DNA from 3 places in the Neomoorella glycerini genome. Region 1 is predicted to be linked to each of the others. Evidence: riboswitches for the same ligand, from Rfam matches in the RefSeq annotation. Region 1 holds a riboswitch; each other region holds the start of a gene.
What was found. Region 1 has a riboswitch for molybdenum cofactor ahead of modA (molybdate ABC transporter substrate-binding protein). Riboswitches for the same ligand answer to the same signal wherever they lie in the genome.
Positions count from the first base shown of each region.

Region 2: another riboswitch for molybdenum cofactor. It lies ahead of MGLY_RS03680 (hypothetical protein); the one in region 1 lies ahead of modA (molybdate ABC transporter substrate-binding protein).
Region 3: another riboswitch for molybdenum cofactor. It lies ahead of MGLY_RS16750 (Rossmann-like domain-containing protein); the one in region 1 lies ahead of modA (molybdate ABC transporter substrate-binding protein).

Region 1 is NZ_CP046244.1:241,985-252,448, forward strand. It holds gene MGLY_RS01245 (ABC transporter ATP-binding protein) at 1-259, opposite strand, end outside; gene MGLY_RS01250 (ABC transporter permease) at 256-1,059, opposite strand; gene modA (molybdate ABC transporter substrate-binding protein) at 1,102-1,971, opposite strand; molybdenum cofactor riboswitch at 2,060-2,197, opposite strand; gene MGLY_RS01260 (selenium metabolism-associated LysR family transcriptional regulator) at 2,261-3,175, opposite strand; gene MGLY_RS01265 (L-lactate dehydrogenase) at 3,243-4,202, shown strand; gene MGLY_RS01270 (helix-turn-helix domain-containing protein) at 4,199-4,957, opposite strand; gene MGLY_RS01275 (YckD family protein) at 5,123-5,539, shown strand; gene ltrA (group II intron reverse transcriptase/maturase) at 5,641-6,900, opposite strand; gene MGLY_RS01285 (peroxiredoxin family protein) at 7,570-8,076, opposite strand; gene MGLY_RS01290 (cytochrome c biogenesis CcdA family protein) at 8,088-8,771, opposite strand; gene MGLY_RS01295 (glycosyltransferase family 2 protein) at 9,008-10,429, shown strand.
Region 2 is NZ_CP046244.1:767,690-778,153, forward strand. It holds gene MGLY_RS03655 (MOSC domain-containing protein) at 1-349, opposite strand, end outside; gene moaC (cyclic pyranopterin monophosphate synthase MoaC) at 334-837, opposite strand; gene moaA (GTP 3',8-cyclase MoaA) at 998-1,969, opposite strand; gene MGLY_RS03670 (molybdopterin-binding protein) at 2,056-3,294, opposite strand; gene MGLY_RS03675 (molybdopterin molybdotransferase MoeA) at 3,408-4,637, opposite strand; gene MGLY_RS03680 (hypothetical protein) at 4,651-4,863, opposite strand; molybdenum cofactor riboswitch at 4,951-5,092, opposite strand; gene MGLY_RS03690 (nucleotidyltransferase domain-containing protein) at 5,335-5,646, opposite strand; gene MGLY_RS03695 (hypothetical protein) at 5,718-6,011, opposite strand; gene MGLY_RS03700 (hypothetical protein) at 6,095-6,397, opposite strand; gene MGLY_RS03705 (FAD-dependent oxidoreductase) at 6,533-8,434, opposite strand; gene MGLY_RS03710 (glycoside hydrolase family 26 protein) at 8,528-10,081, opposite strand; gene MGLY_RS03715 (5-formyltetrahydrofolate cyclo-ligase) at 10,141-10,464, opposite strand, start outside.
Region 3 is NZ_CP046244.1:3,361,313-3,371,776, forward strand. It holds gene MGLY_RS16735 (ABC transporter ATP-binding protein) at 1-24, opposite strand, end outside; gene MGLY_RS16740 (ABC transporter permease) at 21-818, opposite strand; gene modA (molybdate ABC transporter substrate-binding protein) at 836-1,663, opposite strand; gene MGLY_RS16750 (Rossmann-like domain-containing protein) at 1,691-2,419, opposite strand; molybdenum cofactor riboswitch at 2,513-2,648, opposite strand; gene MGLY_RS16755 (response regulator) at 2,743-3,414, opposite strand; gene MGLY_RS18935 (ATP-binding protein) at 3,417-3,539, opposite strand; gene MGLY_RS16765 (sensor histidine kinase) at 3,561-4,100, opposite strand; partial or broken gene ltrA (group II intron reverse transcriptase/maturase) at 4,169-4,876, opposite strand; gene MGLY_RS16775 (sigma-54 interaction domain-containing protein) at 5,514-6,899, opposite strand; gene MGLY_RS18075 (ACT domain-containing protein) at 6,818-7,066, opposite strand; gene MGLY_RS16780 (aldehyde ferredoxin oxidoreductase family protein) at 7,253-9,154, opposite strand; gene MGLY_RS16785 (NAD(P)/FAD-dependent oxidoreductase) at 9,238-10,464, opposite strand, start outside.

The DNA of each region.
Region 1 (10,464 bases):
GGTGGGGAAATAAAGCCAGGTTTTGTTGAATATAACCAATCTTCCGTTCTTCCGGCAAAGCACGGGTAACGTCCCGGCCGGAAAAGAGTATCCTGCCTTTCCGGGGTTTTTTAAGGCCTGCCAGGGTATCTAACAGTACCGTCTTCCCGGCACCGGACGGCCCCAAAATAATCAGATATTCGGCTTTATTTACCCTGAAGGAAATGTCGCCCAGGTAAAAACCGGGCCCTGCTACGGTTAGATTTTCAACCTGGATCACTGGTACAATGCTCCTTTATCCGTCAGTAAACGTAAAGCCAGGAGAATTAAAAAAGCCATCAAAACTATAATGCTTACCAGGGCCACTGCCTTTTCGATCTTTACAGCAGAGAGATTTAAATAAATGGCAATCGGTAAGGTCTCGGTTTTCATCTTGGTAGCTCCTGCCAGGGTAACGGTGGCGCCAAACTCACCCAGGGCCCGGGCCCAGGAGAGAATAAAGGTAGCCATAATACCGGGCCTGGCCATGGGCAAAGTCACCCGCCAGAAGGCCCCGGCCCTGCTTTCCCCCAGGACCCGGGCCGCCATTTCATAGGCCGGGTCGATGGCGTCAAAAATAGATTTCATCAAACGAATGGCCAGAAAAATGACAATGGTAGCCTGAGCCACAATAATGCCGGTCACGTTAAAAACTACCGAAAAAAAATGCTCCTGAAAAAACAACCCCGGAGCTGTGTTAAAAAAAATTAGCAGCATCGCCCCCAGGGCAACGGGTGAGATGACCACTGGCAGATCCATAATGGTATCGATCACCGCTTTAGCCGGCACGCTAAAGCGCGACAGGGCATAACCGGCAGGGATGCCAATTAAAAGGGCCAGCGCAGCCACTGCCAGGGCCGATTCTAAAGAGAGGGCCAGGGCAAAATGAACTTCTTTATCTTTCAAGCTGCTGAGAAGTACTTCTTTGTTCAAATAGCTAACCTGGGAGAATAAAAGTAGTAAGATATACATTAACACCATGGTAAGAAGGCCGCTAAAAGCCATGGTAAAGGCCCTGGCGGCAATTTTTTTCCGGCCCACTTTCCTTCTTCACCCTCATTCTTAAAACCCTGGCCTGGTAGCTTAGCGCCAGTCTGCAGGCAACTGGTATTCGCCCCCAACCGGCGCCTCCGGAGCAAATTTACGCGCCTCTTCAACGCTTCCCAGGTAACCGTATTTCCGAAAAACCTCTTTGCCCTGTTCTGAGGTGAGAAAAGCCAAAAATAAGGCGGCCAGCTCCTTTTGTTGGGAAAAATTAGAGATGGCTGCGGGAATATAACCAATGCGGGTTACTTGTTCCGGCGGCAAATAGATTGTTTCAATCTTGGCCGGGTCCCATTTTTGGAAGACATCCCAGCCGATAACGGCGTCAACTTGCTTTAGGGCTACCAGGTTGGCTGTTTTCTCGCAACTTTCCGCATAAGTAACAATGTTCTTTTTAACCTTATCAGCCAGGCCAGCTTTCTCCAGGATTTCTACCCCATAAAGGCCTACGCAAACCGTCTCGGGACGCGCCAGGCCCACCCGCATCCCGGGCCGGGCTAAATCGTTTAAAGACCGGATTCCTTGCGGGTTGCCCTTCGGTACATTAATAGCCGGTATAAGGTAAACCAGTATCTGTTCGGTTTTGGCATCCACAACGCCCTCTTTCTTGGCCATTTCCATGAAATCAGAAGAACCGGGGATGTAAATATCGCCCTGGCGGGACAATTTCATCTGAGAAAGGACGCTACCCGAACCGCCAAAGGTAAGGTTGACTTTAACGCCGGACTTTTGCATAAAAAGCGTAGCAATCTCCTCCAGGGGAGGTTTACTGGCGGCCCCGGCAAAGACCTGCAGTTCTTTAGTTTCTCCTTGCCTGGCCGGAGTTACACTTTCCTTTTGCGAGGTACAACCAGCTAAAAAAAGAAGTGCCAGCATAGTAATGACTACCATCTTCAAGATTCGTCTCAAAGTTAATCAACCTCCCGCAATTTTATGAGCCTGCCGGCCCTACATAAGTAAATGCCCCGGCTCGCAAAGGATGCCGGGGCGTCATTGACCCTGCCACGCCGCATCTCCTTTCCGAGCAAGGGAGGCAGGCCCGTTTCCCGGCCTACCCCGTGGGTAATGCGACCCAGGCCGGTGTCCCATAGGCTGGCAGCCCTTAGGTAACACCGGCTCGGAGATGGTATTTAATTTATTTCATCATACCCTTATCCCTTTGTCCCGTCAAGATATTGAGAAGAACCTTTACTATCGATCAAGTATTAACAGGTAACGGGAGCTGGAGATGGTGTTTTTCCAGAAAGCAGGCAAAGGCCTCGGCAGCCGGGCTTAAGGGCTGGCGGCGCCGGACCAGGTACAGGTCGCGTTTCAAATTTACCCCCTGGAGGGGAACGGTAACCAGGCGGCCGAGTTTGACGCTTTTTTCCACCGCCCAGCAGGTAACCAGGGAAATACCCAGGCCGGCCTCCACGGCGCTGACAATGGCTTCCGTACTGCCCAGCTCCATGACCACCCGGGCCGGATCGACGGTGAAACCGGCTTTTTGCAGGCGTTCTTCCACTACCCTGCGGGTACCGGAACCGGCCTCCCGCCAGACCAGGGGCTCGCCCTGTAAATCCAGTGGATTTGCAGCAGTAACCCCGGCCAGGCGGTGCCCTGGCGGGACAATGAGGACCAGTTCATCCTCTACCAGGCGGCTATAGGAAAGGTTCCGGCCCCGGCCCCCGGCGCCGACAACCCCGAGATCGATTTCTCCATCCTGCAGGCGCCGGATCACCTCCTGGGAGTCGGCAATCTCTACCACCACCTCCACCCGGGGATATTCCCGCCGGAAACCGCCAATCAGCCTGGGCAGGATATACTGGCCCGGCGTCGTGCTGGCCCCCAGCAGCAAGCGGCCCTTCACCAGCCGGGTTAGTTCGGCCAGTTCCCGCTGGGTTTGTTCCAGGTGACGGGCAATGGCTTTAGCATGCCGGTAACAAATCTTCCCGGCCGCCGTCAGCCGCACCTCGCGGCCCCGGCGTTCAAGTAAACGCAGGCCGTAGTAATCCTCCAGGGCCTGGAGCTGCTTGCTAACCCCCGGCTGGGTAAGGTGCAGCTCCTCGGCTGCCGCGGAAAGGGTACCTTTTTCTACCGTGGTAATAAAAGTTAACCAGTAATTGAGGTTCATAATTTACGGCTCCAGTTCCTGTATAACCCTCCTGGTAACAGTGGAGAATATGCCTAGAGGTGATATTATGGCCCTGCAGGGCCCGGCCAAAGTAGCCATCATCGGCGCCGGCTATGTCGGCGCCAGTACCGCCTTTGCCCTCCTCTTCAGCCCCATCGTCAAAGAAATGGTCCTTGTCGATATTAACCGCACCCGGGCTGAAGGGGAAGCCATGGACCTCGCCCACGCGGCCACTTTGATCCGTCCCGTAAAAATTTATGCCGGCGGCCCGGCCGATTGCGCCGGCGCGCGCATTATCATTTTCACCGCCGGTGCCAACCAGCAGCCCGGGGAAACCCGCCTGGACCTGGTGCACCGCAATACGGCCATTGTCCGCGAGGCCCTGCCGCCCCTTTTGCAGCACTGCCCTGATGCTTTAATCCTCATGGTGGCCAACCCGGTGGATGTCCTGACCTATGTGGCCTGGAAGATCTCGGGGCTTCCGGAAAACAGGATCCTGGGCTCGGGGACTGTCCTGGACAGTGCCCGTTTCCGCCACCTGTTAAGCCGCCGCCTCCATGTCGACCCCCGCAACATCCATGCTTATGTCATCGGCGAGCACGGCGATACCGAAGTGCCCGTCTGGAGCCTGGCCAATGTGGCCGGGGTTGACCTGGAGGAGTTTTACCTCCTGGACGGTACCACTGAAGATGAGGCCTTCCGGACTGAAATAAGCTACCAGGTCAGGGAGGCCGCTTATGCAATCATCGAACGCAAAGGGGCTACTGCCTATGGCGTAGCCTTAGCCTTGAGCCGGATTACCGAAAGCATCCTCCGGGATGAGAAGAGCGTCCTCACCGTTTCCAGCGTCATTCGCGGCCTTTACGGCCTTGAGGGTGAGGTGGCCTTAAGTCTCCCCTGCCTGGTAGGCAGCCAGGGGCGGGAAAAAATCCTGGCCATTCCCCTGGGAGCCGGGGAACTGGCTGCCCTCAGGCACTCGGCGAGCATCCTCCAGGAAATTATCGCCCGCCTCCGTCTCCCGGGTTAGTGGCAGCGTTTATAGAGCTGGATAAAATTGAGGATAAAGCGGAGTTCATCTTCGGTACAATTGCATACCAGGCGCAATACAGACTGTACCTTGGGTTCCATGAGCAACCGGCGTACTTCGGGGCTCATCTGGTTAAGTACCTCATCCAACCCGGCATCGTCAGCTATAAAATAACAGGGGGAAATATTCAGGACTCCGCCTATTTTTTCCAGGGTTTTTAAGGATGGCTGTACCTTCCCCTGTTCAATCTGGCCGATGAGGCCGGCCGAAACCCCGGCGGCCCGGGCCAGGTCAGCCTGGGTAAGACCCTGTTCTTCCCGGGCCTGGCGCAATTTATGCCCCAGGGAACCGCCCGTACCGATAATTGCACTTAAGGGGACATCCAGAGCGGCAGTAATTTTTTTCAGAGTATCGATGGCCGGGTAAACATTACCCCTCTCTATTTCACTCAAGTAGGAAATGGAGATGCCGGCTTCCTCGGCCAGGGTGCTCAAACTTTTACCTCGCTTTTCCCGCAAGAGCCGGATCCTGTCCCCCAGGGTGATGCCCCTCTCGTTACCGGCCTCTACGAGTTGTTCCCGGGGTAAATTTAAGGCCCTGGCAATTCTTTCTAGGGTTTTCAGGGAGGGCTTTTTGGCCCCCCGTTCGATTTCACTTAAGTATGAAACTGAGACCTCCGCTTTGCTGGCCAGGTCCTGAAGTGAATAGCCCCGTTCTTCCCTCAGTTCCCGGATGCGTTTACCACAGACGCGCATTCTCTTTCGCTCTCCCGGGAGATAATTTAAATTAACTTATAGTATTATCGAACAAAGTATAAATTAAAAGCTCCAGCCCTGTCAAGTTTCAAATTTTCTTCATACTTTGCCCATATTTTTATCATACCTGCCGGATAAAATATACCTCGAAAGGAGGTGGCGCGGGTGACGAAAAAAATTGCCCTCGTCCTCGCCATAATTTTAATGCTGGGAGTGCTGGCCCCTGCCGCCTTTGCGGCCATAACGGACCAGCAAAAGGCGGAGATTGATGCCCTCTACCAGCAGATTGTCCAGTTGCGCCAGCAAATTATCGACAAGTATGTTGCAAGTGGCCAGCTGACTAAAGAGCAGGGAGACTTGATGAAGCAGCACATCCAGCAGATGGAAGAGTACCGGGCGCAAAACGGTTATGGCCCGGGTTTTGGACCCTGCGGTAACGGCTATGGCATGATGGGCGGCTACGGCATGATGGGCGGCTGGGGCCGCGGTTTCCGGGGCGGTTTTGGGAATAACCCCAACCAGGATAACCAGAATTCTGCCTTCTACGGCCCCGCCATGATGCGCGGTTACCTGGGTCTATAAAGCCACCGTTTTTAGTCTTACCAAACTTAAAATCGAGTAGGAGGGGGCGGCTAGCCCCCGTCCTCTCACACCACCGGACATGCGGGTCCGCATCCGGCGGTTCACCAAGCTTGACGAAGATAAGAATAGCGCTCGGTTAAGCTCATCAGGCCCTGGGATTGCCAGTAGGCATTGCCCAGGGCTCTATTCATTGGCCCATGGGCCATCCGCCACAGCCCTTTGCGGGCATTGGCGAATTCATGCACTACCCATTCCGGCAATCCCAATGCGCGTAGTTCGCGGTACCTGGTCCGTACTCGCTTCCACTGCTTCCAGAGACACATGCGCAGCCTCCGCCGCGTCCAGCTTTCTAAGTTCTTAAAGATGCTGGGCGTGTCGGCCAGGGCGAAGTACCCTATCCAGCCGCCCAGGTAGGCGTTCAGGCGCTCTATGCGCTCGGCCATCTTTAAGGGTTTATTCCGGGCGGTTATCTCCCGGATTTTCGTTTTCACCCGGTCGATGGTCTGCGGCGCCAGGCGGATAAGGATTACTCCTGCCTTGTGTTTGTACATGCTGAACCCCAGAAATTTCAGCTTCCACGGCCGGTCTACCGCGCTCTTCTGCTCGTTGATCTTGAGCTTCAACCGCTCCTGCAGGAAGTTGCGGATACTGGCCATGACCCTTTCTCCTGCCCGTTTGCTTTTGACGTAGATGTTGCAGTCATCGGCGTAACGGACGAACTTGTGGCCCCTCTTTTCCAGTTCTTTGTCCAGGTCGTCCAGGAGTATGTTGGCCAATAACGGGCTTAAGGGTCCGCCCTGGGGCGTTCCTTCTGCCGTCTCCATGACCACTCCGTTTACCATGACGCCTGCCTGGAGATAGCGGCGGATAAGGGTAAGTACCCTCTTATCTGCCACTTTCCGGGCCACCCGGGCCATGAGGATGTCGTGGTTTACCCGGTCGAAGTATTTCTCGATGTCCAGGTCCACGGCCCATTCGTATCCTTCTTCTACGTATTGCCGCGCCTTCTTTACCGCATCATGGGCTTTCCTTCCGGGACGGAACCCGTAGCTGGCCTCTGAGAACTGCGGTTCGAAGATGGGCGTCAATACTTGCAGGAGGGCCTGCTGGATTAGGCGGTCCATTACGGTGGGTATCCCTAACATCCGTTTGCCTCCCCCGGGTTTCGGGATTTCGACCCGGCGCACGGGCTTCGGTCTGTAGGTTCCCGCGAGCAGTTCTTCCCGGATGCGCGGCCACTCGGCGCGTATTTGGTCCCGCAACCGTTCGGTCGGGATGCCGTCCACACCGGGCGCGCCTCCGTTCCGCTCTACCCGTTTCAGCGCGGCCAGCATGTTCTCCCTGGCCACCACCTGCTCCATCAGGCCGCTACCTTGGCCTCCGCGAGGTGACGTCCCGCTTTGTGCCGGAGAAGAACTCGGCCCTCCCGCGCTCCCCCGTGGCTTCACCACTTCTTCCCGCGGGCAGGCCCCTTGCGGGGTTTTCTGCTGTCTCTGTCCTTCTCGCGAACGCACCGGTTTCACCTCTGACTTGATGTTCGGGCCTTCCCCTGGAGTTCATGACCCCCAGGGTACTATGCCCTCTGCTGACTCCTGCCGGTTCAGCCGTACCTTCCGATACGGTTTACCAGCTCTCCCTGGCTTATCCGGCAGGCCTCCCCGGGTAAGAGCGTTAACCTTCGCCCCGTGCCCGCCCCATATACTCTACCGTCCCTTGGCAGCCTGGGATTTCGCTGTGTTCCGCCAGCTTATCCGAACGGTCTAGCCTCGTATGGGGTTCTTGTTCATCGGGCCGTGGCTTTGCCTCCGGCTTCCTTCGGATCCCACCTCGCGATGGACACCCTTGCCTTTGGCTAGCAGACTGGTGCTGCCTCGCCTGCAGTGGACTTTCACCACTAAGTTAACGCCCATGCCGGGCGCACGGGAAACAGCCCCATAATAAAAATGGGGCTGTTTTTCTTAGTTTCTACTCATGATGAAAACTAAGCCACTGCTGCCCATTTTGTTTCGATATTCCAGGTAACAGGCAGGTCAAAGAAGATCCTTGACAAGATTATCCAGTTCTCCTGGCCCCAGGGGCCCCTGTTTGACCCGGCGGATCAGGCCCTGGCGGTCGATGATAAAGGTAGTGGGGATGCCGCCGACTCCGTAGCTCCGCGCTACCCGGCTGTCGTGGTCCAGGAGTACAAGGTAATTATGCTCCTTATTTCCCAGGAAGGCCCGGATGCCGGCCTCTGTCTCCCGCTGCATGATATTGATGGCCAGGACCTTTACCCCCCGGTCTGCCAGTCTCCCCGCCGCCGCGTCCAGTTCCTCCATTTCGGCGACACAGTAGGGGCACCAGGTGGCCCAGAAGTTCAATACTACCACCTGGCCCTTAAGGCTTGCTAGACTGACCTGGCCGCCATCCAGGACTGGCAGGGCAAAGGAGGGGGCCTGGACCTTGTTGCCCTGGCGTCCCGGCAGGATGAAGGAAGCGGCCAGGACAGCAAACATAATGACAATGATTATGAGGGGCACCTTCCAGTTTTTCGGCATGGAAACTCCTCCTAGATAAAAGTATTTAGCCGCCCGAAAAAGACCAGCAACCCCATAATAATAAGTATAATCCCGCTTACCAGGGATATAATGGGTAAATAACGGGAAAACTGGCGTAAAAGGCGTAAAACCGGTCCCAGGGCCAGGGCGCTGACGATAAAGGGCACTGCCAGTCCCAGGGAGTAAAAGGTGAGGAGCAGCATACCCTTAAAAAGGGTGGCCTGGCTGCCGGCATAAATCAAAATAGAAGCCAGGACCGGACCGATGCAGGGCGTCCAGCCGGCGGCAAAGGCCATCCCCAGCAGAAAGGAAGGGGCGGTACCGGGAGCCCGGGGCTGCAGGTGCCACTTTTTTTCTTGACTTAAAAAGGGCAGGCGGACAATTCCGGCCACCTGCAAACCGAAGAATATAATCAGGATTCCCCCGGCACGGTTTAAAAAAGGACAGTACAGCTGGAGCAGGGAGCCCAGGCCGCCGGCCGAGGCCCCCAGGAGGATAAAGATCAGGGAAAAACCGGCGGTAAAGAGGGCCGCCCGGCCGGCTAAAAAAGAGCGGTCCAGGTCCTCTGCCTTACCGCTAGCTACAGCCGAACCGCCCAGGTAAGTAAAATAGGCCGGCAATAAAGGTAGAATACAGGGAGAAAAAAAAGATAGCATCCCGGCGGCGAAGGCCATGGCTATAGACCCGTTTCCCAAGATCATTCACCTCTTTTTGATTATATTATTTTTGCATTACGCCGTCAATATAATACTGCCAGGGAAAGGGATGAAGTCGTACGCAAAGCAAATGAGACAAAAATCCTGACAAATGACCCCTTTACTATCTGGAGAATGTCTTTTGCCTTTGTACCGTCATTAAAACCAATTGGTGGCAATGGCTTCTAATGCTATAATAGTTGGCGGTGCAATTACCCTGATTGGGGGAGATAAGGATGGATTGGGAAATAATAAGCCCTGCCCAGGTTTTATATCTAATTGCAGTTGGCTTTTACCTGCTTTTTTTCGCCCTCTTCCTGAGGTACTTCTTCTGGAAGTGGTATTCCTACCGTAATTACTGGAGCAAGCGGTTAGCCCTCGATAGGGAAAAAGTGGCGGCCCTGGCAGCTAGCAAAAACCTGGAGCTACCTTTTTTTACGATTCTGGTCCCGGCCCGCAACGAGGCCGACGTTATCGCCAATACCATTGAACACCTGGCCTCTTTAAATTATCCCAATGAGCGTTACGAGATCCTGGTAATTACCGACGAAAAAGAAGCCCTGGCCAAAGCTTCCGGTGAACACACCGGTCCCACGACCATGGAAGTAGTGGAGGCCAAGATCCGGGAATTTGCCAGTCGCCGGGATGTACCGCAGCTGAAACACTGTAGCGTTCCCTATGATTTTGACGGGCGCTTCCGGGGTTCGCGCCGGGGCTACAGTATTCCATCAACTAAAGGCCGGGCCCTGAACTACGGCCTGGAGTTTGTCGATCCCAGGACCACCATCTGTGGCTTTTACGACGCTGAAAGCCATCCCGAAGCCGATGTCCTGCTCTACATAGCCTGGTCATGGCTGAACGACCCCCGGGAGCGTATCTGGCAGGGGCCGGTTTTCCAGGTTCGTAATTTCTACCAGCTCGGCGTCATCACTAAAATAGCGGCCATTTACCAGGCCATTTCCCATGAGATCTACCTGCCGGTATTGATGAGAAAGTTGCCCTTCGTAGGGGGTACCAACCTTTTCGTAGGGCGGCGCCTGCTGGAGCGCATTGGCGGTTATGACCACCGCGCCCTGACAGAGGACCTGGAACTGGGGGTAAGGGCCTACCTGGAAACAGGCGTCTGGGCTGAGTATTTCCCCTATTTCAGCACCGAACAAACCCCGGCCACCCTGTATGCCTTTTTCCGGCAGAGGCTGCGCTGGGGTAGCGGTCACCTCCAGGTGTGCGATAAATTCCGCTATGCCTACCAGTATTCCTGGGATAAACGGGGGCCCCTCCTGCACAATCTTTTCTGGAAGGGCCAGGGAGAGTGGCTCCTGTACCAGGGAGCCGTCCTGGTACCCCTGTCCATCCTTTTCCTGGGACTGAACGGCGGGCTGGATCCCTCCATCCTGCCCCTGGGTTTTCGGACAGTGCTCCATTACCTGGTATTTATTTACTTTGCCTTTACTTTTTATGCCTATGGCCACTTCAGCCGCCATATGGCGCCGGTTACCTGGTGGCAGCAGTTAGGTGGGGGGCTGCAGCTCCTGGCCCTGCCCTTCGCCAGTTTCTTCCTGCCGCTACCCTACACAACGGCTTCTATCATGAAGGCTTTGAACCGCCAGCCCCAGACCTGGGTGAAAACACCGCGTACTAAAGAGGCAACTCGCTAGTATGAAATGGCGGGCGGCGGTGCACAATAGCAATA
Region 2 (10,464 bases), 530 kb from region 1:
AGTCGCCGGCCTGCTGGTAAATGGCACAGCGGCTGTGGCACTGTTTGCCGATCTGGGTCACCTCGGCCAGGACCCGGTCGCCGATTCTTAATTTCGTACCCACCGGCAAGGATACCAGGTCAATACCCTCCGTCGTCAGGTTTTCGGCGAAGTCGCCGGGGCCAACTTTCAGTCCTTTCGCCTGCATTTTGGTAATGCTTTCCATGGCCAGGAGGCTTACCTGGCGGTGCCAGGGGCCGGCATGGGCGTCGCCCTCCAGGCCGTGGTTGGCGATTAGCATGCCCCTGGTGATATTCTGCTTGCGTTCCCCTTTATTAGCCGAAATACAGACGGCTACAATACGTCCCATGGCTCCTCCCCTTCCCGCTGGAAGTGGCCGCTGCGGCCCCCCTTTTTTTCGATTAACCGGATGTTATCAATAACCATACCCCGTTCCACGGCTTTGCACATGTCATAAATGGTCAGGGCGGCCACACTGACCGCCGTCAGGGCTTCCATTTCCACCCCGGTCTGGCCGGTGGTCTTCACCCGGGCTTCAATTTCCAGGGCCCCCGTTTCCCGGTCAGGGCGGAAGTCGACGCTTACCGCGCTGATGGGTAAGGGGTGGCAGAGGGGGATTAACGACCCCGTTTGCTTGGCGGCCATAATCCCGGCCACCCGGGCCACGGCCAGGACGTCACCCTTGGGCATCTCCCCTTCCAGGATGAGGTCCAGGGTGTTTTTGCTCATCAGTACCCGTCCCCGGGCTACAGCCACCCGTTCGGTAACGGCCTTGGCGCCCACATCTACCATTCGTGCAGCACCTTTGGCATCAAGGTGGGTCAGGGGATTGCTCATACCCGTGCCTCCATAATACACTGCTCGTTTACTTTGTGCCTTTACAGATACAAACTTTTATTAAAGGAACGACCCGGTTCCCCCCACGGACATTAACCTCACCGGAGCTTACTCTGAACCAACTCCTACTTCCCACTTCCCACCTCTCACTTCTTAAACATCAGCCGCCGATCTGGGACATGACCCGGGGCTGGCGCCAGCCGGTTTCCATGTGGTGTTCGGCCGGCTTCAAGCTGACGGCCCGGGCAAAAATGGCCGCCAGTTCGGCCTCCGAAGCCCCGGCGCGTAAAGGCCCTTTGATGTCTATTTCCCCGTCCCAGTAGAGGCAGGGCCTGAGTTTCCCGTCGGCCGTCAGGCGCAGGCGGTTACAGCGGTGGCAAAAGTGACTGGACATGGCGCTGATAAAGCCGATACTACCTGTACCGCCGGCCACCTTAAAGTTAACTGCCGGGCCGTTGGTTACCAGGTTTGCTAAAGGTTCCAGGGGAAAGACCCGGCTGATCTGGCTTTTAATCTCGTCCATGGATACATAACCGCTACCAGAAGCAGCGGCGGCGCCAATGGGCATCAGTTCAATAAAACGAATATGCAGGGGTTCTTCCTGCGCCAGACGGGCAAAATCCAGGATCTCGTCGTCGTTAAAGCCGCGGGTAACGACAACATTGAGTTTTACCGGTGTAAGGCCCACGGCCAGGGCGGCGCGGATGCCCTGCCAGACGCTGCTGATATTGCCCCGGCGGGTGATATAGCGGTAACGGTCTTTCTTCAGGGTGTCCAGGCTGATATTCACCCGGCTCAGGCCCGCTTCTTTGAGGGGCCTGGCCAGGCCACTCAGGAATATGCCATTGGTGGTCAGGGAAACCTCTTTAATACCCGGTAGGGCGGCCAGGTCCCGGACCAGGGTCACCACGTTTTTCCGCACCAGGGGCTCACCACCGGTGAGGCGGATGCGGTTAATCCCGGCGCTGCCGGCCACCCGCGCCAGGGTGACGATCTCCTCCAGGCGGAGGATGTCCTGGTGGCTCTTTAAAGGTACCCCGGTGGCCGGCATGCAGTAGCGGCAGCGCAGGTTGCAACGGTCGGTAATGGCAATGCGCAGGTAGTTTATCTGGCGGCGAAAGGTATCTTCCACCGGTTTCCCCTCTTTCCTCCGAATATGAGATGTGGGATTTGGGAAGTGAGAGGTGGGATCTGCGGTAGGAACGGCTACACCAGTTCCTACAGGAATTCTGACTTCTGACTTCCAGCCTCCGACTTCCGCAACAGATATACCGTCACTTCCTGGCCGGCGGCAAAGCCCTCGGCCAGGCGGGGGACCACCACAATGCCGTCGGCCCGGGCCAGGGCCATGATGGTACCGGCACCGCGGGAGGTCGGGATGGCCACCAGCCTGTCCCCCTCCCTCTCCAGGCGGACGCGGACAAACTCCTCCCGGCCCAGGGGGGAGTAAATTTTACGGGCCAGGACGGCCTGGACCCGCTCCCGCCGGGGCGGTTCCAGTCCCTGGCGGTAATAGATAACGGGCCGGGCAAAGAGTTCCGCACACAGGGCGGCCGATACCGGGTAGCCGGGTACGCCAATCACCGGCTTACCCTCGACTATACCCAGGATTACCGGTTTGCCGGGCCGGGTGGCAACCCCATGGGTTAAGACCTGCCCCAGCTCAACCACCAGGCGGGCGGTATAGTCCTCCCGCCCGGCCGAGGAGCCGGCATTGATGAGGACCAGGTCGCTTCCCGCCAGGGCCTGCAGCAGGCGTTCCTTTAAGAGCTGGTAATCATCAGGGGTAATGGGGTAAACCTGGGGCTCGCCCCCCCAGCGGGTGACCAGGCCGGCCAGCATGGTACCGTTGGACTCCAGGATCTGGCCGGGGGCCGGGTTGGGGGTGGGCGGCACAACCTCCGTCCCCGTGGGCAGGATAGCTACCCGCGGCCGCGGCCGGACGGCCACCCGCGTGACCCCGGCCGAGAGCATCCCTCCCAGGTCGTAGGGGGTGAGGATATGGTTGGCCGGCACCAGCAGCTCGCCGGCCGTGATGTCCTCACCCACCGGCCGGATATTCTGCCCTGGCACGGCCGGGCGCCGGATAACAGCCGTTGCCTTATCTTTAAAGGCTACCTCTTCAATCATAATAACGGCATCAAAGCCCTCGGGTAAGGGATCGCCCGTGTCGACAACTGCTGCCTCGCGGTCCAGGGCCAGTTCCAGGGGTTCCCCCTCGCTGGCACCAAAGGTCTTTTCCGCCCGCACGGCTATCCCGTCCATGGCTGCCGCCGGGTAGTGGGGTGAGGAGATAGCGGCATAAACCGGTGCTGCCGTCACCCGGCCCAGGGCCTGGGTAACGTCTATTTCTTCAGCCGGCAGCCCGGCCAGGTAACCATTGGATCTTAAAGTTCCCAGAAATTCCTCCAGGGCCTCCTGCCAGGGCCGGCTGGTGACAAAGACCTTGCGTGCCAATAACCAACCCTTCCTTCCCGGGTTTAATATAACTTAATTCAGCTTTCCGGACCCTCTCCGCTTTCTCGCCGCTTTCTCTCCGCTTTATGAACTATGGTATAATAAAGTAACACTTAAAATAATTTAACCTCTACCCTCGTACCGGCTTCCAGGCCCTCTTCTTCCAGGGGAATGGTTACCAGGCCGTCGGCCTGGACCATGGATGAGATCATACTCGATCCTCCCGGTACCGGTACGGCCAGGAACCCACCCGGGCCTGCTCCCAGGCGAACGCGGATATAGTCCTCCCGGCCGGGGGTGGAAGTAACTGTACGGCTTAAGATCGCCTCCACCGTCCTCCTCCCGGCCAGGTGGTCGTAGCTCCCGTAGCGCAGCAGGGGTTCAATTAAGATACTGAAAACAACCATGGCTGAAACGGGATGGCCCGGCAGGCCCAGGATCATCTTATCGCCGGCCACTGCCGCAACGGTGGGCTTACCCGGGCGGATGGCCACACCGTGAAAGAGGATACCCGGCTGTCCCAGGCCAGCCAGGACCTGGACGGTTAAATCGCGGGTGCCGACGGAACTGCCGCCGGAAAGGAGCACCAGGTGGTTCTCCGCCAGGGCTTTCCGGACCCTGGCCGTGAGGTCCTCCAGGTCATCGGGAGCAATACCGTAGAGGGTGACCTTGCCACCGCACTCCTGGACCAGTCCGGCCAGGGTGTAGGAATTAATATCTCTTACCTGACCGGGTCCGGGGTTAGCCTCGGGAGGGACGATTTCATTGCCGGTAGCCAGGATGCCCACCCGCCAGGGCTCATATACAGTCACCCGGGTTACTCCCAGGCTGGCCAGCACTCCCAGGTCCTGAGGCCGCAAAGTATGGCCGACAGGCAGGACGGTGGTACCGGCGCGGACGTCGGCACCCTGCCGCACCAGGTCCTGCCCCGGGGCCACGGGTTTAAAAACGGCGATCCGGCCCTCCGGTAAGAGTTCCGTATTTTCCACCATAACCACGGCATCAGCCCCCGGGGGCATCATACTTCCCGTAGCCACGGCCACCGCTTCGCCGGGGCCAACGGCAACTGTAGCCGGTTGCCCCATGGGCACCTCTCCTACCAGGCGCAAAATCACCGGCTGGCTTTCCCGGGCGCCAAAGGTATCGGCCGCCCGGACGGCATAACCGTCCATGGTGGCACGGGTAAAACCGGGAACGTCGTCCTTCGCCGCCACCGGCCGGGCCAGTTCCCGCCCCAGGGCAGCGAGCAGGGGTAAAATCACTTCCTGCCGTCCCGGCAAGGGCCAGTAGCGGGCCAGCAGCCGGCGTGCTTCTGCTAAAGTTACCACCCGAAAGAGTTCCATCCATATCCCCCTGCTACTCGAAACACCCCAGCTGGCACTGGATAATCTTGATCTGCAAGTCGTCAGTAGCCTGTCCCACCTCACGCATGGGCACCTGCAAACGGCGGGCCACTTCCTGGGCCACCGCGCAGGGCAGCTTGCCGCCATGGTTAGCCGCGGCTTCTTTTACTGCTGCTTTGATGGCTTCCCGGTCAACCATGAAAATACCCCCTTCCAGAAGTTTCATGCTCTCTTCGCGTTGATTTATTATAGCCGGGCTTTATTCCTTTTTGGTAAAAATGTTACTTAAAATATAAGGCACCCGGAAGGGTGCCTGAAGTTACTAAAAACTCCTTTCCCATTCCGGGAGGCAGGCAGGTTTCCCCGCCTACCCCGTCGCTGCCTGGCAAGCAGGCAGGAGGCCAGCAGCCATAGCCTCAAACCTTAGGCCCACTGGCTCGGAGGTATATGCAGTTATGTTTATTGTAGCATAACCATAAATAGGAGGCAAGCAGGAATTAAAACGCATGAGCGTAGATGGTCCCTGACCTTTAGTTAATCATTTTAGCGAATATCTTATTGTATATATCTTCCGCCATCGCAATTGCTTTTTGGGCTTCATCGTGAGGGCTCCTCCTCGTCGTTGAAGGCCATCCTGGCCACACGCAAGTCCCTTCTTGCTTTATCCAGCCATCTTAATGCTTCCTGTTCCCTTTCCTCAGTGTTCATAGAGCACCAACCCTTCTTTGAGGGCGGGGTGGTAAACAGTCCACCAGGCGTCTTTATACTTGCTGATGTCCTCTAGATTAGCAACTATAATATCTTTCGGGACTTTAAATTCACGCAGCTCTTTTCTAATGGCTACTTGCATAGCCCGTTTTTGTTCACGGCTGCAATCCAGAACAATCAAAAGGTCCACATCACTGCCTGGACCGGCTTCTCCCCTTGCCCATGAACCAAAAACGATTACTTTTTGGGGATGGAATTTCTCTACGATACGTTTGGCCATAGACTGTACTATTTCATGCATAAATGCCGACCCTCCTTTCCTGTATTATACCAAAAATACGGCATTTCAATCTTAAGCGGCTTCCGGTAGGGTTAACTCAAATGGGCCGGCTGGTTACGATGGTTTTTCAACTGACCTCCTGGTCCTGTAATCTGCCGCCAGATAGTTTCCACCTGGTTTATGATAACTTCCAAATCCTGTTCTTCTACTGGCTGGTGGCTTTCGGGTTCTCCAAAAGGATGACAATGCCAGCCGCGCAAATTATCCTTATCGATCCCCCAGATACGTTTTTCCTTGTTTATTAATGCAAAAGCCAGGGTACCTGTCCGCTCGTTGCAATACACTTTAAGAAAGCCATCATCTTTAAGTTCAATCTTTCCCTTCATCAGAAAAACTGCCACTTCCAGGTGACAATCCTTTACAAAGTCTTTTCCCGCCAGGCAGGAAAAAAGCTCCCTTAAAAACCTGGCTACATCCATTTGTTTTTCAGCCCCTGGTAGTGTTTTAAAAGAGTTTCTACTTCTTCCCATTCCCAGTAATCATTCTCTACTTCATAAGAAAAGGGATCCTTGGGCAGGCTATTATCTTGCACCTGGCGGCAAAAAGCCTCGAAAGACATACCCCATTTTTTTTGTAGATTATCCCGGCGCTCTTCCAGTTTAGCGATTTTCAACTCAAGGTACTCACTAAAAAGTTTAGATAAGGCTTCATCTATATCATGGGCGCGGGTGGCTTCCAGTAACAAACTACTGAATCGCGGTGAAATTGCCATGGCAGTGCCTCCTCCCGCGGTATATCATATAAGTATTGTATCACATACCAGTTTAAGCGAAAAGCCATCTCACCAACCGGCCAGGGCGGCCTGAATCAGGCCGATGAAAACTCCCGCAGGGCTTCCTCTTTTGCATCAGTGCCCATTAATTCTTGCCACCAGGGCGCAGAGCCTCTCGGTGGCGTAGTAGGCCTCCGCTCCGGTTACTATCCCCTGGGGATCGCTTCCCGTTTTATCCAGGGGCAGGAGGCCCTTTGCCCCGGCCCGGGCCACGGCTGCCGCCGGGTCTAAAGCCGCCGTATCATCGCCCAGGTAGGTGAGGAGGAGAGAGGCCGCTGCCCCCCGCGTTAAAGGTTTCCGTTCGAGATAGGGCTCTAAGGCTGCTGCCCTGGCAGCCACCAGATCGCCCCGGCCGGCCGCCCTTTTTAAGGCATTGGCCGTCATATAGTAAAAGCTTGCCTGGTTGACCGGGTCATCCAGCTTCCAGTCGTTATTATAACCGGCGACAATCAGGCCCCAGCGATTGACGAACTGCAGGCCCGCAAAGGCCCAGTGATCGCTCAAGGGGTTTCTGATGTGGTAGTCCTTCAGGTAAGCGCCGGCCTTCACCAGGAGATCCTGGATGGCCTGGATATCCCGGGGGCTGGCCGCCAGCTCCCGGAAATTCTTATTCACCTGCAGGGAATAAGCGGCCGCCACCCCGGCAGCGTCGCCGGTAGCCATGCCGATGGGTACCACCCGGGCGCTGCCGGCAGCCAGGTGGGTATAGCCGGCCGAGCGCCCTACAACCAGGAGGTTGTCGATCCCCTGGGGTACCAGGGAACGGAAGGGGATGCTGTAGACTTCCGGCCGGCCGTAGACGTAACCCGTATCCTGGGGTGAAGTCGCCTGGACATCCACCGGGTAGGACCCCAGGGCGATGGCGTCGGGGAAATAGCGGTTAAAGAGGACGTCATTCAGGTCCAGCTGGTAAAGGGCCTTGATGTGGCGGGTTTCCCGGACGTAGAGTTCCGGCGCCGCCCCCAGGAGCCTGGCCCCGGCAAAACCGGGCAGCCGGGAGCGCAAGAAGTCAGTAATAGCCGGCAGTTCTTGCCGGGCCAGCTCCATGGCTTCAGTTTTGGCAGCCTCGCTCAGTCCATCGACACCAAAGATCTGCAGGGCGTTAATGAGGATGGTGCCGTCATTCTGGCGGCCGATATTCAAGCCCCGCAGCCGCAAGCGCGAGGTGGAGGGCTGGTACGCCGCGCCAAGGCTGGCAAAGCCCCAGGCAGCCCGGTCGGAAATCTTAGCGTCTTTGATCTGGCCTCCCTTGACGGCCTGCTCCAGGGCCGCCCAGTCGATTCCCCCCAGGTGAAAGACCAGGGTCACGGCCTGGCGCCGCTCTTTCTCGCCCATATCCTCGGCGCCTACCGTATAAGGAACGCCGGCCGCGGCGGCAACGTCGGCGTCCTGGGTGGCGTCGATGACCCGGCCGGCGTAGAAGGCCATTTCCTGGCCGTCCCTGACGGCCTTAATGCCCACCAGTTTATTGCCTTCCAGGATGGGCGCTTTAAAAGCAGTGTTCAGGCTTAAAGCCAGGTTGGGGTAACGTCCCACCATGGCCTGGAAGACTTGTTTGGCCACGGCGACATCAAAGATGCTGCCCCCTACCTGGCGATAGAAATCAAGAAAGGTACCGCGGGTCAGCAGTTCGTATTTCGGCCCGTAATTCATGTCAATAAAGTTCAGCCAGCCGTAGGTAAAGAGGCCGCCCAGGCCGTCGCGCCTTTCCACCAGCAGGACCTTCGCCCCCTGGCGGGCAGCAGATATAGCCGCAGCGACACCTTCCGGTTGCCCCCCTACTACCAGGACGTCGTAGCTGGCTCCGGCAACCGGCGGCGGCGCCGGCGGGAAAGCAGCTGGGTCGGGTGCCTGGTGGGGACCCACCTGCCCGGCCCGCCACATTGTTAGATAGTACCTGGCCTGTTCAACAGCCGTTGCCCTCCCTGGCCATAAGCGCCACCCCGCCAGGGCCGCTAAAAGCAAAATGAAGCTCAAAAAAAGATACAATTTCCTTTTGCCCGGCATTTATTAAGTCCGCACCTTTTTCAGGGCAATTTTAAATCCCGCTACCACGCAAACAAAGCCAGCCTACCGGGGGATCACCGCCTGGAACCGGTAGTGAGAATCCTGCAGGCCCTCCTTAAAGGCCGCCTTGCTCCCCGGAGAAGAATCCAGGTTGTAGAGCCACTTGCCGTCCACCTGGTTAAACCATACGGCAATCTTTATATTGGGGTAGCGTGTCGCGAGGCTCCGGAAACATTCCCGGATCCAGGCCGCCTTGTCGCCGCCCGTTTCGTTGCTGGCGAACTCGGTAATCATGAAGGGCTTGCTCCCGAAATAATACATGTACTCGCGGTACAGGGGCTCATAGATTGCATTAAACCCGCGCCAGGTGTCGGCGGCATGGCTGGTGCCGTTGTTGTAGCCCGTCAGGCCGATCCAGTCTACGGTTTGATCCCCCGGGTAATAGAGCAGGTAATTATTCCATTTAAAGTTGGGAAAGGAGCGATCGTGGGGGTTAAAGACAAAAAGGACATTCTTCGCTCCCTCCGCCTGGAAGAGGCGGTAGACATGCTCCCAGGCCATTTTAAAAATATCCGTATCCTTACCGTAATACCACGCCGACCAGGTGGACCAGTCGCCGTTCATCTCGTTGCCGAAGCGGACGAAAACGGGGTCCTCCAGGGCTTTAAACTGCCGCGCCCATTCCCGTAAAATATGGTCATACTTGCCCTGGATGAGGTCGATGAGGGAGGTATCATTCTTTTTGCCGTACCACCAGGGCTGCAGGGCAACCATTAGTACGCGATTATCATCGTAGATTTTCTTTAATTCTTCAAAGTTGAAGCGGGTATCAAAGGCAGCATAGGTAATGAGAAATTGAAATTTAAAGTCGAGCTCTTTTTCCAGGGGCAGCAGCTTTTCAAAATACTCCAGGCGCCCCAGCTTGTGAGGGTTAAGGATGCCCCACAGGGTTTTATCTGCCGGGATCACCAGGCGGTGACGCCGGCCTTCGATTTCGATATCCCGCTGTACCGGCGGGGCTGCCGGCAGGGCAGGTAGACCTTGCGGCGGCAGGGGTTTAAAGGTCTGGATAATCCGGTTTAAATCCCGCGCCGCGGCCGTAAAATTGGCCTGGTTGCTTTTGAGCATAAAGGTATAGACGGTTTTGCCGGCGACCAGGTCATATTCGCGGTAGTAGTTCAGATCGCCGGGGCCCAGTTGCTGCCGCGTCCAGTCAAACTGCCAGGTATTATAACCCCGGATATTTAACTGCTTCTGGCCGTGGAGCTTAATACTGCCCCACCCCTCCTGGAGGCTGCGGTTGCTGTAAAGGACGTATTCCTCGGCACTGATTTTCCCCAAAGGCTGGGCGAAAACAGTTAATCTGGCGTAACCGGGTTTGGCCAGGATGGTAGCTACCCCGGGGATAATCTCCTGCTGCCAGCCGGCAGGATAGTTTAAACTGAAACCGTCATAAGTATTTACTAACTCCTGCCGTTCCTGGGTATCATTATCTACCGGGGTCATACTTAAGTTACCGGGGATATTGCCGGCAACCTGCGGCTGTGGCTGCAGGCGCCCGCTACCCAGGGCCAGGAGAAAAAGAACCAGGAAAACAAGCCAGGTCCACTTGCGCACCAAATTTCTTCCTTTCGGGAAGTATTTCCAAACGAAGTAAGGATAGCCGTAGGAATGTTTTAGGAGCTGGCATTTGCTATCCAGGCTTTTGTTTGGAAGCGAGCAGGCTCAATAATTTCCGTATCGGTAATAACCATATCCACCGGCCGGTCATGGGTTTCGGGATAAACGTCAGGGACAATTTGCTCGGCAAAGGCCAGGGCGATGGTCCTGGCACCGGGCCTTAAGTCCGCCAGGAAACGGTCATAGTAGCCAGCGCCGTAGCCCAGGCGGTTGCCGCCCCTGTCGAAGGCCACCCCTGGTACTATGACCAGGTCGATCAATGCTGGTGTCAGGGGGCGTAAGCTTTCCGGTTTGGGTTCCAGGATACCCCAGGTGCCGGG
Region 3 (10,464 bases), 390 kb from region 1:
GCGCGCGGGCAATCGTTCTTTCACAGGCCCGGCACCCGTTCGTAAAGCTTTACCCCTGCCCGTTCAAAAACGGCCAGGGAAATCACGGCGATCAGGATCAGGATGGCCGCCGAAGCCATCAGGGCTTCCATATCACCGGTAGCCATATTCAAATAGATAGAAATAGGCAGGGTTTCCGTTTTAAACCTGGTAGCGCCGGCCAGCATAAGCACCGCCCCAAATTCCCCCAAGGCCTTACCCCAGGTAAGAACCAGCCCTGCGAGGATATTATTTCGTATTAATGGTAAAGTAACCTTTAGAAAAGCCCGGGCCGGAGTACAGCCCAGGGTCCTCGCCACATATTCGAGGCGGATATCCACGGCCTCGATAGCAGCCTTCAGGACGGTAATCAAGGCAGGAAGATTGACGAAAAATTGGGCCAGGATGATCCCGGTCACGGTAAACACAAAACGTAAACCCATCCTGGCCAGGATTTCGCCAAAGGTCGTAGTGCCAAAAAGCAGGAGCAGGCAAACGCCGGAGACAATGGGCGGCAGGGTTAAAGGGATTCTGAGAAGATTGGCTGCTATACCCCGGCCCGGCAGATTGTAACGAGCCAGGGTATAGGCCACCGGCATAGCTACCAGCAGGCAGGCGGCTGTTGAAACAATGGAGGTCAAGAGGCTGAGCCTGATGGCGAAGACCAGTTCCGGCATCTTTAGCGATAGAGGTATAAAGGGCAAACCCCTTACCAGGACGGTACCTACGGCGGCTAAAATAAATAGCAGTACCAGGAAAGTTACCAGCACGTTAAAGGTTTTAAACAACCTTGAACCCAAGTTTTCGCGCCTCCCCACTAACGGGCCACCGGTTTGTATCCCCATTTTTGCCAGATCTGGTAGGCCGCCGACGAAGTGAAAAATTCGGCCAGTTGCTGGGCCAATTCTTTTTCCTTGGAACAGGTCAGTACTGCCACCGGAACTGTTTTGACATATTCCTTTAGTTCGGGCACTGGTACCAGCTCAAGCTTGTCTTTTGCCCCCTGGCAATTTTCTTCCCAGATCACGGCAGCGTCGGCCTGCTTGGTGCTTAGATACACCACCAGCTCGTTTGCCGTCGGCGTCCTGACTACCACATTTTTATTGACGTTTTCCAGAAGGCCGTGCTTTTGCAGAAGCTGGTCGGCCAGCTTGCCGATAGGATTGGCCTGGGGGTCCCCCAGGGCTACTTTCACTCCCGGACGAGCCAGGTCGGCTAACTTGCGGATGCCGGCAGGATTCCCCTTGGGAACAGCCAGTACCGGTAGGTGATAAACGACATTCTTTTCCCATGCTACCAGGTTTTTTTCTTTAACAGGCTTTAATTCCGCTATATCCCCCGGCAGGTAGACGTCTCCCTGCCCGGTTAACAGGATCTGGTTGTTAAGCTGCGCTGCGCCGCCAAAGGTATAGGTAAGCTTTAACCCGCTTTGAGCTTGAAAAGCGGCACCGATTTCCTCGACCGGGTTTTTCAGGCCGGCGCCGCTATAAACTAAAAGGGAGCGCCCGGCCGCGTTGTCCGCCTTATCATTCGTTCCTGCCTGGCCCTTCGGACTCTCATCTTTACTGCTACCGCAGCCGACCAGCACCAGCAACCCAAACAAAAGTAGACCCAGTAATAGCGTGACAGATTTTGAAACCCTCACTGTTATTCCCTCCCATAATTCCAATTATCAATGCCCAAAAGAGCAATACTGCTCGTAACCGGCCAGGCAGGCTATGCCGCTGATGGTTACCCCGTAAAAGACAATCGGTTTCCGGCCCATTATCGCCGCCAGGGTATCGTTTACCGCGGTTGTACCGGTCGCCAAGACCAGTTCGCTCCATTCAATAATTTCTTCTGTATGCCGGGCGTCTTCTATCATAACTCCGCCTTTACGTTGCCCGACGTTATCCGGGTCCAGGTCGGTTACCCGGATCGGGAAATGACCGGCCAGGCTGGCCACCATGGCCGGCTGCAGGCCGATAAAGGCAATCCGGGGGTTGCCGAAACGTTCCCGGACGTATTCTACCAGGCGGGAGGCACATTGGGCCGGTTCTTGGTCGCGGCAGTGGACGGTCTTGTCTACCAGTTTGAGATGCCGCATCACGGCATTCAAAGTGGCGATAAATACGGCTCGCTCATAGTTATTACGTAACGGCAGGGCCAGAACTTCCTTCAGGGTGCCCTGGTAATTCCCCGGCATATCGGTATACGCCTGCCCACAAGCGTCTTTAAAGTTGGCCTGGATCATAAATTCTTTACCCTTTAAAAGAGGAAAGTCCTGGCGTTCCGGCCGGCCGATGGCTTCCTCGGGGGTCAGGGGCCGGGCGCTGATCACCTGTATTTCTTCCTCCCCGGTCAGGTGCCTGTCTTTTACCAGCCCGTAAAATTTTTCTCTGATGCCTTCTAAGAATTGCATCTGAAGCCATCCCCTTTCCTGGCTAATTAGCAACAAATTAAAAACCCCGTCTCCACGGCGGAGCGGGGTTTAACTGAAAAAGCCATAGCTCTCTCTTATAGCTAACCCCCTCCTTTTCAATACCTGGAAGGCATACCCGTTTCCCGGTACACCCCGTGGACCAGCGGTCCAGGCCAGCCTGCCATAGGTTGCTCCTTTAGGCCAGGAAGGCTCGGAGGATATTTTATGTTATGTCCATCTTTCTAATTTGTCTATTCTCCGCCAAGCGGCAAATTCCTGCCGCGGCCGTTAAAATATCGTGCCAGGAGGCGAAGTATTTTTTACTATATATCAGTGTCTAAAATTCCTATTTTAATAGCGTGCTTAACCAGTTCGGCATAATTATGGGCGCCTAGCTTACGCATTATATTAGCCCGGTGTTTTTCGACCGTCTTCTTGCTGATGGTTAATAACCTGGCGATATCGCGGTTACTTACTCCTTCTACTACCAGCCTAAATATCTCCTGCTCACGGTGGGTCAAACGTTCATAAGAAGGCTCTGCCCGTTGGTTCCTGCACTGCTTTAAGTACTCCGAAATAAGTGTGCTTGATATATCGCTGCTAAGGAAATATTTCCCCCGCGTTACACTCCTAATTGCCTCTACGATTTCTCTCCCGGGAGAATTCTTGTGTACATAACCGAGGGCGCCGGCGTCCAGGGCCCTAAAAACAAATTTTTCATTGCTGTACATGGATAAAATCACAACCTGGGTTTGCCAGCCGTCATTTTCCCTGGCAACTTTTAGTTGGTAGGCAACCTCCAAGCCGTTGAAATCGGGAAGGGAAATGTCAAGCACCATAACTTGTGGCTTTAAACGTTTGGCGATTTCCAGGGCCTCGCCTGCTTGGCCAGCTTCCCCAATTACCTCCATATCAGACTGGGCATTAATTATTCCCAGCAGGCCGTCGCGGACTAAAGGGTGGTCATCAACAATGATAACATTAATTTTGTCCATGATTAATCATTCCTGCGCTCAAATGGTATTTCCACTCTCACGGTTGTTCCCCTGCCGGGCTTTGAGTGTATATACAAAGTGCCACCTAGTTCTGCGACCCTCCGCCGCATACATTTAAGGCCCAATCCCTGGTAGTTGCTGCCTTCCTAAGGTTCAAACCCTTGTCCGTCATCAGCAATCACTGCAATCAATTTGGGATAAACATAACTCAGCTTTAAAGATACCCGGCTTGGTTGAGCATGTTTGGAGATATTATTTAATGCCTCCTGGAACACCCGAAAAAGAGCTACTTCAATATTGGGAGGCAATCGTTCCGGCCCGACGCCGTATATTTCTAAATCGACTTTTAAACCACTGGCAATTGAAAACTGCTCGCTCATCCACTCTAAAGTATTCTTAAGTCCCAAGGATTCCAGCATCGAAGGCATCAAGTCAAAGGAAATACGCCTTACTTCTTCGCCTATCCTCTCAATTCCGCCAATGATTTCTTTGATATTTAATTTTATTTGGGGCAGGTTTATTTTTTCTTTATGGGACAACGCGGCTAGTACCGATTCTAATTGCAATTTCTGAGCTACGATATCCTGACCAAGCCCGTCATGTAAGTCCCTGGCAAGCCGCTCCCGCTCTTTTTCCTGCATGCTTATCAACTGGCCGGAAAGCCAATTCAATTCCTTTTCCGCCAAAATACGTTCGGTAATATCAAAATAAAGTTCTACCCTCCCTTCACGGAAAGGTCCAGCGCCGATCTGGCCAGGACCCTTTCTCCTGCCCGTTTGCTTTTGACGTAGATGTTGCAGTCATCGGCGTAACGGACGAACTTGTGGCCCCTCTTTTCCAGTTCTTTGTCCAGGTCGTCCAGGAGTATGTTGGCCAATAACGGGCTTAAGGGTCCGCCCTGGGGCGTTCCTTCTGCCGTCTCCATGACCACTCCGTTTACCATGACGCCTGCCTGGAGATAGCGGCGGATAAGGGTAAGTACCCTCTTATCTGCCACTTTCCGGGCCACCCGGGCCATGAGGATGTCGTGGTTTACCCGGTCGAAGTATTTCTCGATGTCCAGGTCCACGGCCCATTCGTATCCTTCTTCTACGTATTGCCGCGCCTTCTTTACCGCATCATGGGCTTTCCTTCCGGGACGGAACCCGTAGCTGGCCTCTGAGAACTGCGGTTCGAAGATGGGCGTCAATACTTGCAGGAGGGCCTGCTGGATTAGGCGGTCCATTACGGTGGGTATCCCTAACATCCGTTTGCCTCCCCCGGGTTTCGGGATTTCGACCCGGCGCACGGGCTTCGGTCTGTAGGTTCCCGCGAGCAGTTCTTCCCGGATGCGCGGCCACTCGGCGCGTATTTGGTCCCGCAACCGTTCGGTCGGGATGCCGTCCACACCGGGCGCGCCTCCGTTCCGCTCTACCCGTTTCAGCGCGGCCAGCATGTTCTCCCTGGCCACCACCTGCTCCATCAGGCCGCTACCTTGGCCTCCGCGAGGTGACGTCCCGCTTTGTGCCGGAGAAGAACTCGGCCCTCCCGCGCTCCCCCGTGGCTTCACCACTTCTTCCCGCGGGCAGGCCCCTTGCGGGGTTTTCTGCTGTCTCTGTCCTTCTCGCGAACGCACCGGTTTCACCTCTGACTTGATGTTCGGGCCTTCCCCTGGAGTTCATGACCCCCAGGGTACTATGCCCTCTGCTGACTCCTGCCGGTTCAGCCGTACCTTCCGATACGGTTTACCAGCTCTCCCTGGCTTATCCGGCAGGCCTCCCCGGGTAAGAGCGTTAACCTTCGCCCCGCGCCCGCCCCATATACTCTACCGTCCCTTGGCAGCCTGGGATTTCGCTGTGTTCCGCCAGCTTATCCGAACGGTCTAGCCTCGTATGGGGTTCTTGTTCATCGGGCCGTGGCTTTGCCTCCGGCTTCCTTCGGATCCCACCTCGCGATGGACACCCTTGCCTTTGGCTAGCAGACTGGTGCTGCCTCGCCTGCAGTGGACTTTCACCACTAAGTTAACGCCCATGCCGGGCGCACAGAAAATGCCATCCCCTTTTAAGGATGGCATTTTTTAAAGGTCCCGCCTGGTGGAAACTATTGTTACCACCTGGAAACTATGCCGGCCACTTTAAGCCTAACTTTTTGATCTTGCCCAGGAGGGCCGTATGGGAAAGTCCCAGGGCGCGGGCGGCTTTACGGGCCGAACCATGGCGTTTCAAGGCCTCCTGAACGGCGTTCGCCTCGACGGCCCGGACGATCGCCGCCAGGGTCTTTAGCTCCGGTTGCGGGTTCCTGCTGAGTAACGGCCCTTCCCAATTATAAAGCCAGATATGCTCCGGCAGGATTTGGGGGCCGTTGACCAGGTTGACAGCCCGTTCCAGGACGTTGACCAGCTCCCGGATGTTGCCCGGCCAGGAGTAAGCAGTTAGTTTATTCAGGGCAGCCGGGGTTAATTCCGGGACTGCTCGGTTGAGATGCCGGGCCAGCTTATCCAGGAAATGTCGGGCCAGCAGGGGGATGTCTTCCCGCCTCTCCCGTAAAGGCGGCAGGAAGATAGGGACCACATTAAGACGGTAATAAAGATCTTCTCGGAATAGGCCCTGCCGGACCATGGTTTCCAGGTCGCGATGGGTGGCGACGATCACCCGCACATTGACGGGCTCTTCGCTATTAGAGCCCACCCGGCGGATCTTGCCTTCCTGGAGGACCCGCAGCAGCTTGGCCTGGATGGCCGGGGAGGCCTCGGCGATTTCATCAAGGAAGATAGTTCCCCCTTCAGCGGCGGCAAAGAGGCCGGCCTTACCCCCCTTACGCGCTCCGGTGAAGGCGCCGCCGACATAACCAAAGAGTTCGCTCTCCAGCAGTTCTTCCGGCAGGGCGGCGCAGTTGACGGGTATGAAGGCTTTCTGCCGCCGGGGGCTCTCCGTATGCAAGGCCCGGGCGAAAAGCTCCTTCCCGGTACCGCTTTCACCCCGGAGAAGAACGGTGGAGTCTCCCAGGGCGACCATGCGTCCCATGGCGACGACGCGGTTGAAAGCCGGGGTGTTGCCGATGAGATCGCTGAAGGTGATGGCCTCTGGTTGGGCCAGGGTATAAACCATCTGCCTTAATTCGGCAATATCTTTCATGGTGGCCACGACGCCGACCACCGTACCGGCAGGGTCCCGCAGGCAACGGCCGCTGGTCAGGTGGCAAATCCTGCCCCGGGGGCCGGTGATATCCAGTTTGATATTGTTGTAAGGCCGACCGTCAGCCAGGCAGCGCAGGATGGGCAAATCCGACCCCAGGAAAGAAGCAATGGGCTGTTCCAGGGCCTCGGCGCGGGTAACCCGCAACATTCTCTCGCCTATGGGGTTGAGGGAGGTAATGCGCCCGTCGGCATCGATGGCGACAATGCCGTCACTTACAGAATCCAGGATTATTTGCAGGCGTTGCTCCCTTGCTTCATGGGGCAGGAGCCGGATGGTCTCGAGGTGGCGGACCCCCTGAATGGCCGCCAGCTCGACCTAGAGTTCTTCCCTGGAGAGGCCGGACCGGCCTCTATTTCCAGGTACATATTGTCCGGGATGACTTCTAGGGAAAGGATATTCAGGCCATGGCGGGATACTACCCGGGCCACATCGGCAATCATACCTACCCGGTCGGCAAACTGGAGGCGCAGGCGCATGGGGTCACCTTCTTTACCAGGTTCGGGATCGAATATCTAACTGGCAGAAGTCTTCTCCGCCTTCCCTAGCCGGACTCCTGAAGACAGAGGTATATGATCAGGGTTCCAGGTGCATAAGCCGGCAAATCAGGCGCTCAACCTTGAACAGAGCACATTTTATTGGTTGCCGGCGAAGACGTTGGCCCTTCAGAAGGGATCTGCTGCAGGCAAATCTTTAACCAATTCTTCCAGACCAAGTTCCTTCAGCCTGGCGGCAGTAGGAATACCATCCCCGGTCCAGCCGCCCAGGGCGTAGTATTCATCCAGCATGATGTCCAGGTTGATGGTCAGACCCCGGCGGGAGAGTTGGGCCTTACCCGGCGGTATTTTTTCGATCTCCTCCGGGTTGACGTAGACGTCCAGGGGTTCCTGCAAAGAACGCGGCGGCAGGTAATCGTCTTTGCGGTTGAAACCGTGGCGGACGTTATACATCCGTTCCAGGTTGACGATGCGCTGGCCGATGCGCATGATCTCTTCGTCGCTGATTGGGATACCTAAAGCCCGCAGTCCTTCAGCCAGGTCGGCCGGGAGAATGGCGTAGGTTTCGGTGAAGGCGAACTTGCAAACGCCGGCGGCGTCGGCCAGGGCGTTGCAGGCTTCCGTGAAACGCACCATATGGGCTTTGAATTTCTCCGATGTAACCTCCATGAGTTCCGGGCCGCACTCCGGCAATACTTTAGCGGCCACGTCGGTCATCCCGGCCACGTCGATGGTCGGCAGGGCGTAGAGATGGTCGGCGCCGCGGTTGCTGGTGGCGTGTCCCAGGCCGAAGGCTTTCAGCACCCGGCCTTCCTGCCGCGGCAGTTCCACCCCTTTGACCTCCATGGCGAAAAATTCGCTGCCGCGGCCCAGGCGGGCGCTGGCTGCCTTGACACCGTCGGCCAGCAGGTCACCTGTGCCCCGGCGGTAGGCGATGTCTTTGATCAGGCCGATAATGGTTTCCGGATCGCCCCACGCCAGGCTGTACCTGGGGTCGTCCAGCAGGCCCCTTTCGTGGGCTTCCATGGCGAAGGCGATGACCAGGCCGGTGGAAATAGTGTCCAGGCCTAGTTCGTTACAGAGCTTGTTGGCGTAAATGACCAGCTCGATACTGCCATTCCAGAGATTGGAACCCAGGGCGTTAGTGGTTTCATACTCCGGTCCCTCGTTCAGCGGTGTCTTAAAGGGGCCGTCCGGTACTTCGGTAATCCGGGAGCAGCGGATAGGGCAAGCGTAGCAGCCCTGGGTTTTTACCGTGTAACGGGCCACCGCCGCCGCGTTAATTTCTTTGCCCAGGGGGAATTGCCCCCAACGGTGGTTCTTGCTGGGCATGTCGCCGCTCATATTCTTGGAATCAATCAGGCAGACGGTGCCCCACTGGCTGTACATCTGGCTCTCCGGGTGGTTGCGGACGGCCGCCGTTACCCGGCGGACCACCTCTTTGAACTCCGGCGGGGTTTCTACCCGGTGGCTGCCTTTGACTACCAGGGCCTTGAGGTTTTTCGAGCCCATGACGGCCCCCATGCCGGTGCGGGCCGCAGCCCGGGCGTAGTCGTTGATAACGCCGGCGATACGCACCAGGTTTTCGCCTGCCGGGCCGATGGCGGCCACCCGGCTGCCGGGGTACCGTTCCCGCAGGGTCTTTTCCGTTACTTCTGTAGTCTGACCCCAGAGGTCGCCGGCGGGGAGCAGCTCCAGGTGGTCGTCCTCAATATGCAGGATCACCGGGCGGGCGGCGCGGCCGCGAAAGACGATGAGGTCGTAGCCGGCTTTACGCAGCTCGGGGCCGAAGAAGCCGGAGCTGTTGGCGTAACCGTAGGCGCCGGTGGCCGGCGACTTGGCCGTTACCGTATAGCGGGCCGCCGAGGGCCAAGAGGTGCCCGTCAGGGGGCCGGTGGAAAAGATGAGCAGGTTCTCCGGGTCAAAGGGTTGGACTGCCGGGCCGACATGGTCGTAAAGCACTTTGGCCGCCAGGCCGCGGCTGCCCAGGAATTTTAGCAAATCCTCCTCCGGCGTCGGTTGAAGCTCGATTTTGCCGGTTGTTAGATCTATCCAGGCTGTTTTAGCCATGGGAATCACCTCTTTGATCTTTTTATAATAACGGCATACATAACGATAAAAAGCGTATTATAAATCATTACGTGGCGTTGCTCTTACCATGAAAAAAAGCCCTTTGCCATTTTCATCCTTCTAGGTGGCGCCGCCGGGGAGGTAGGGGCGTCTTGTAATAAATCCGCCCCTACTTTAGCCCGGTAAGTGCTGAAATTGTAGACCTTCCTGCCCGCTTCCCGCCGCAAAAAACCGGCGGGTTTTTCTTCGGCCACCAGCCATCGATAGTAGCCTATATTCCTAACGTCGCCAATGACGACCGCGCCGACCAATTGTTCCCCGCGGAATATAAACTTAAGATAGCTTTCTTCCCTATCGATTACCGTAATTTCTTCGTCCCCCTCCCGGGGGCGGGTCCAGCCTACTGATGCGGCCTGAAGGCCGAAAAAGGAAGCCGCGTTTACCCGGACACCTATATGGGCCAATTCTTGCGCGCCCGCCATATTAGCGCCTGCTGCGGCGCCCTGGAAAACGGCATTAGGCCACATGGCGTTAACTGCTCTTTGTTGCTTAAGGGGGTCGTAAGTCTCGCAAACATCACCGGCAGCGTACACCACTTCACTATTGGTCCGCTGGTAACCATCTACTACTATGCCCTTATTTACATGCAAACCCATTAACTTGGCCAGGTCGGTGTTTGGCATTACACCTTTGGCAATAATAGCCAGCCTGGAGGAAATATCTTCGCCGTTTTCCAAATGAATGCCTTCCAAGCGCTCCCGGCCCGTAAAGGCGCTAACATCGTAGCCAAAGGTTATCTTAATACCGGCCCGCTCCATTCTTTTTTGGATAATGGCCGCCGCCTTTTCGTCCAGCATTTGTGAAAGTATTTGCCTCGACTTCACCACTAAAAGGACCTGGCCCCCACGGCGGGCCATGGCCTCGGCCGATTTTAGGCTGACCAACCCTCCTCCCAACACCACCACAGGAGCGCCTGGAGCTTCATCCAGTATTTTTATTACCTTTAAAGCATCTGCCATGGTCCGCATTCCAGTGACGCCCTTCAGGGAGCTGCCGGCCACCCGGGGAAGCTGGGGAGAAGCCCCGGTAGCCAGGAGCAAACGGTCAAAAACCAGGGCTTCTCCATTTTCTAAATAAACCGTGCGGCCCTCAAGGTCAGCCCCTACCGCCCTTCGACCAAGGAGCGCCTTGATGCCGAGCCTTTGATAAAAGTCCGGCGGCCGCATGAGGATATCTTCCCATCGCGCCGTGCCGGCCACTATATTGGTAATAAATATCCTGGAATAAGCCGGGTAGGTTTCATCCGCTAT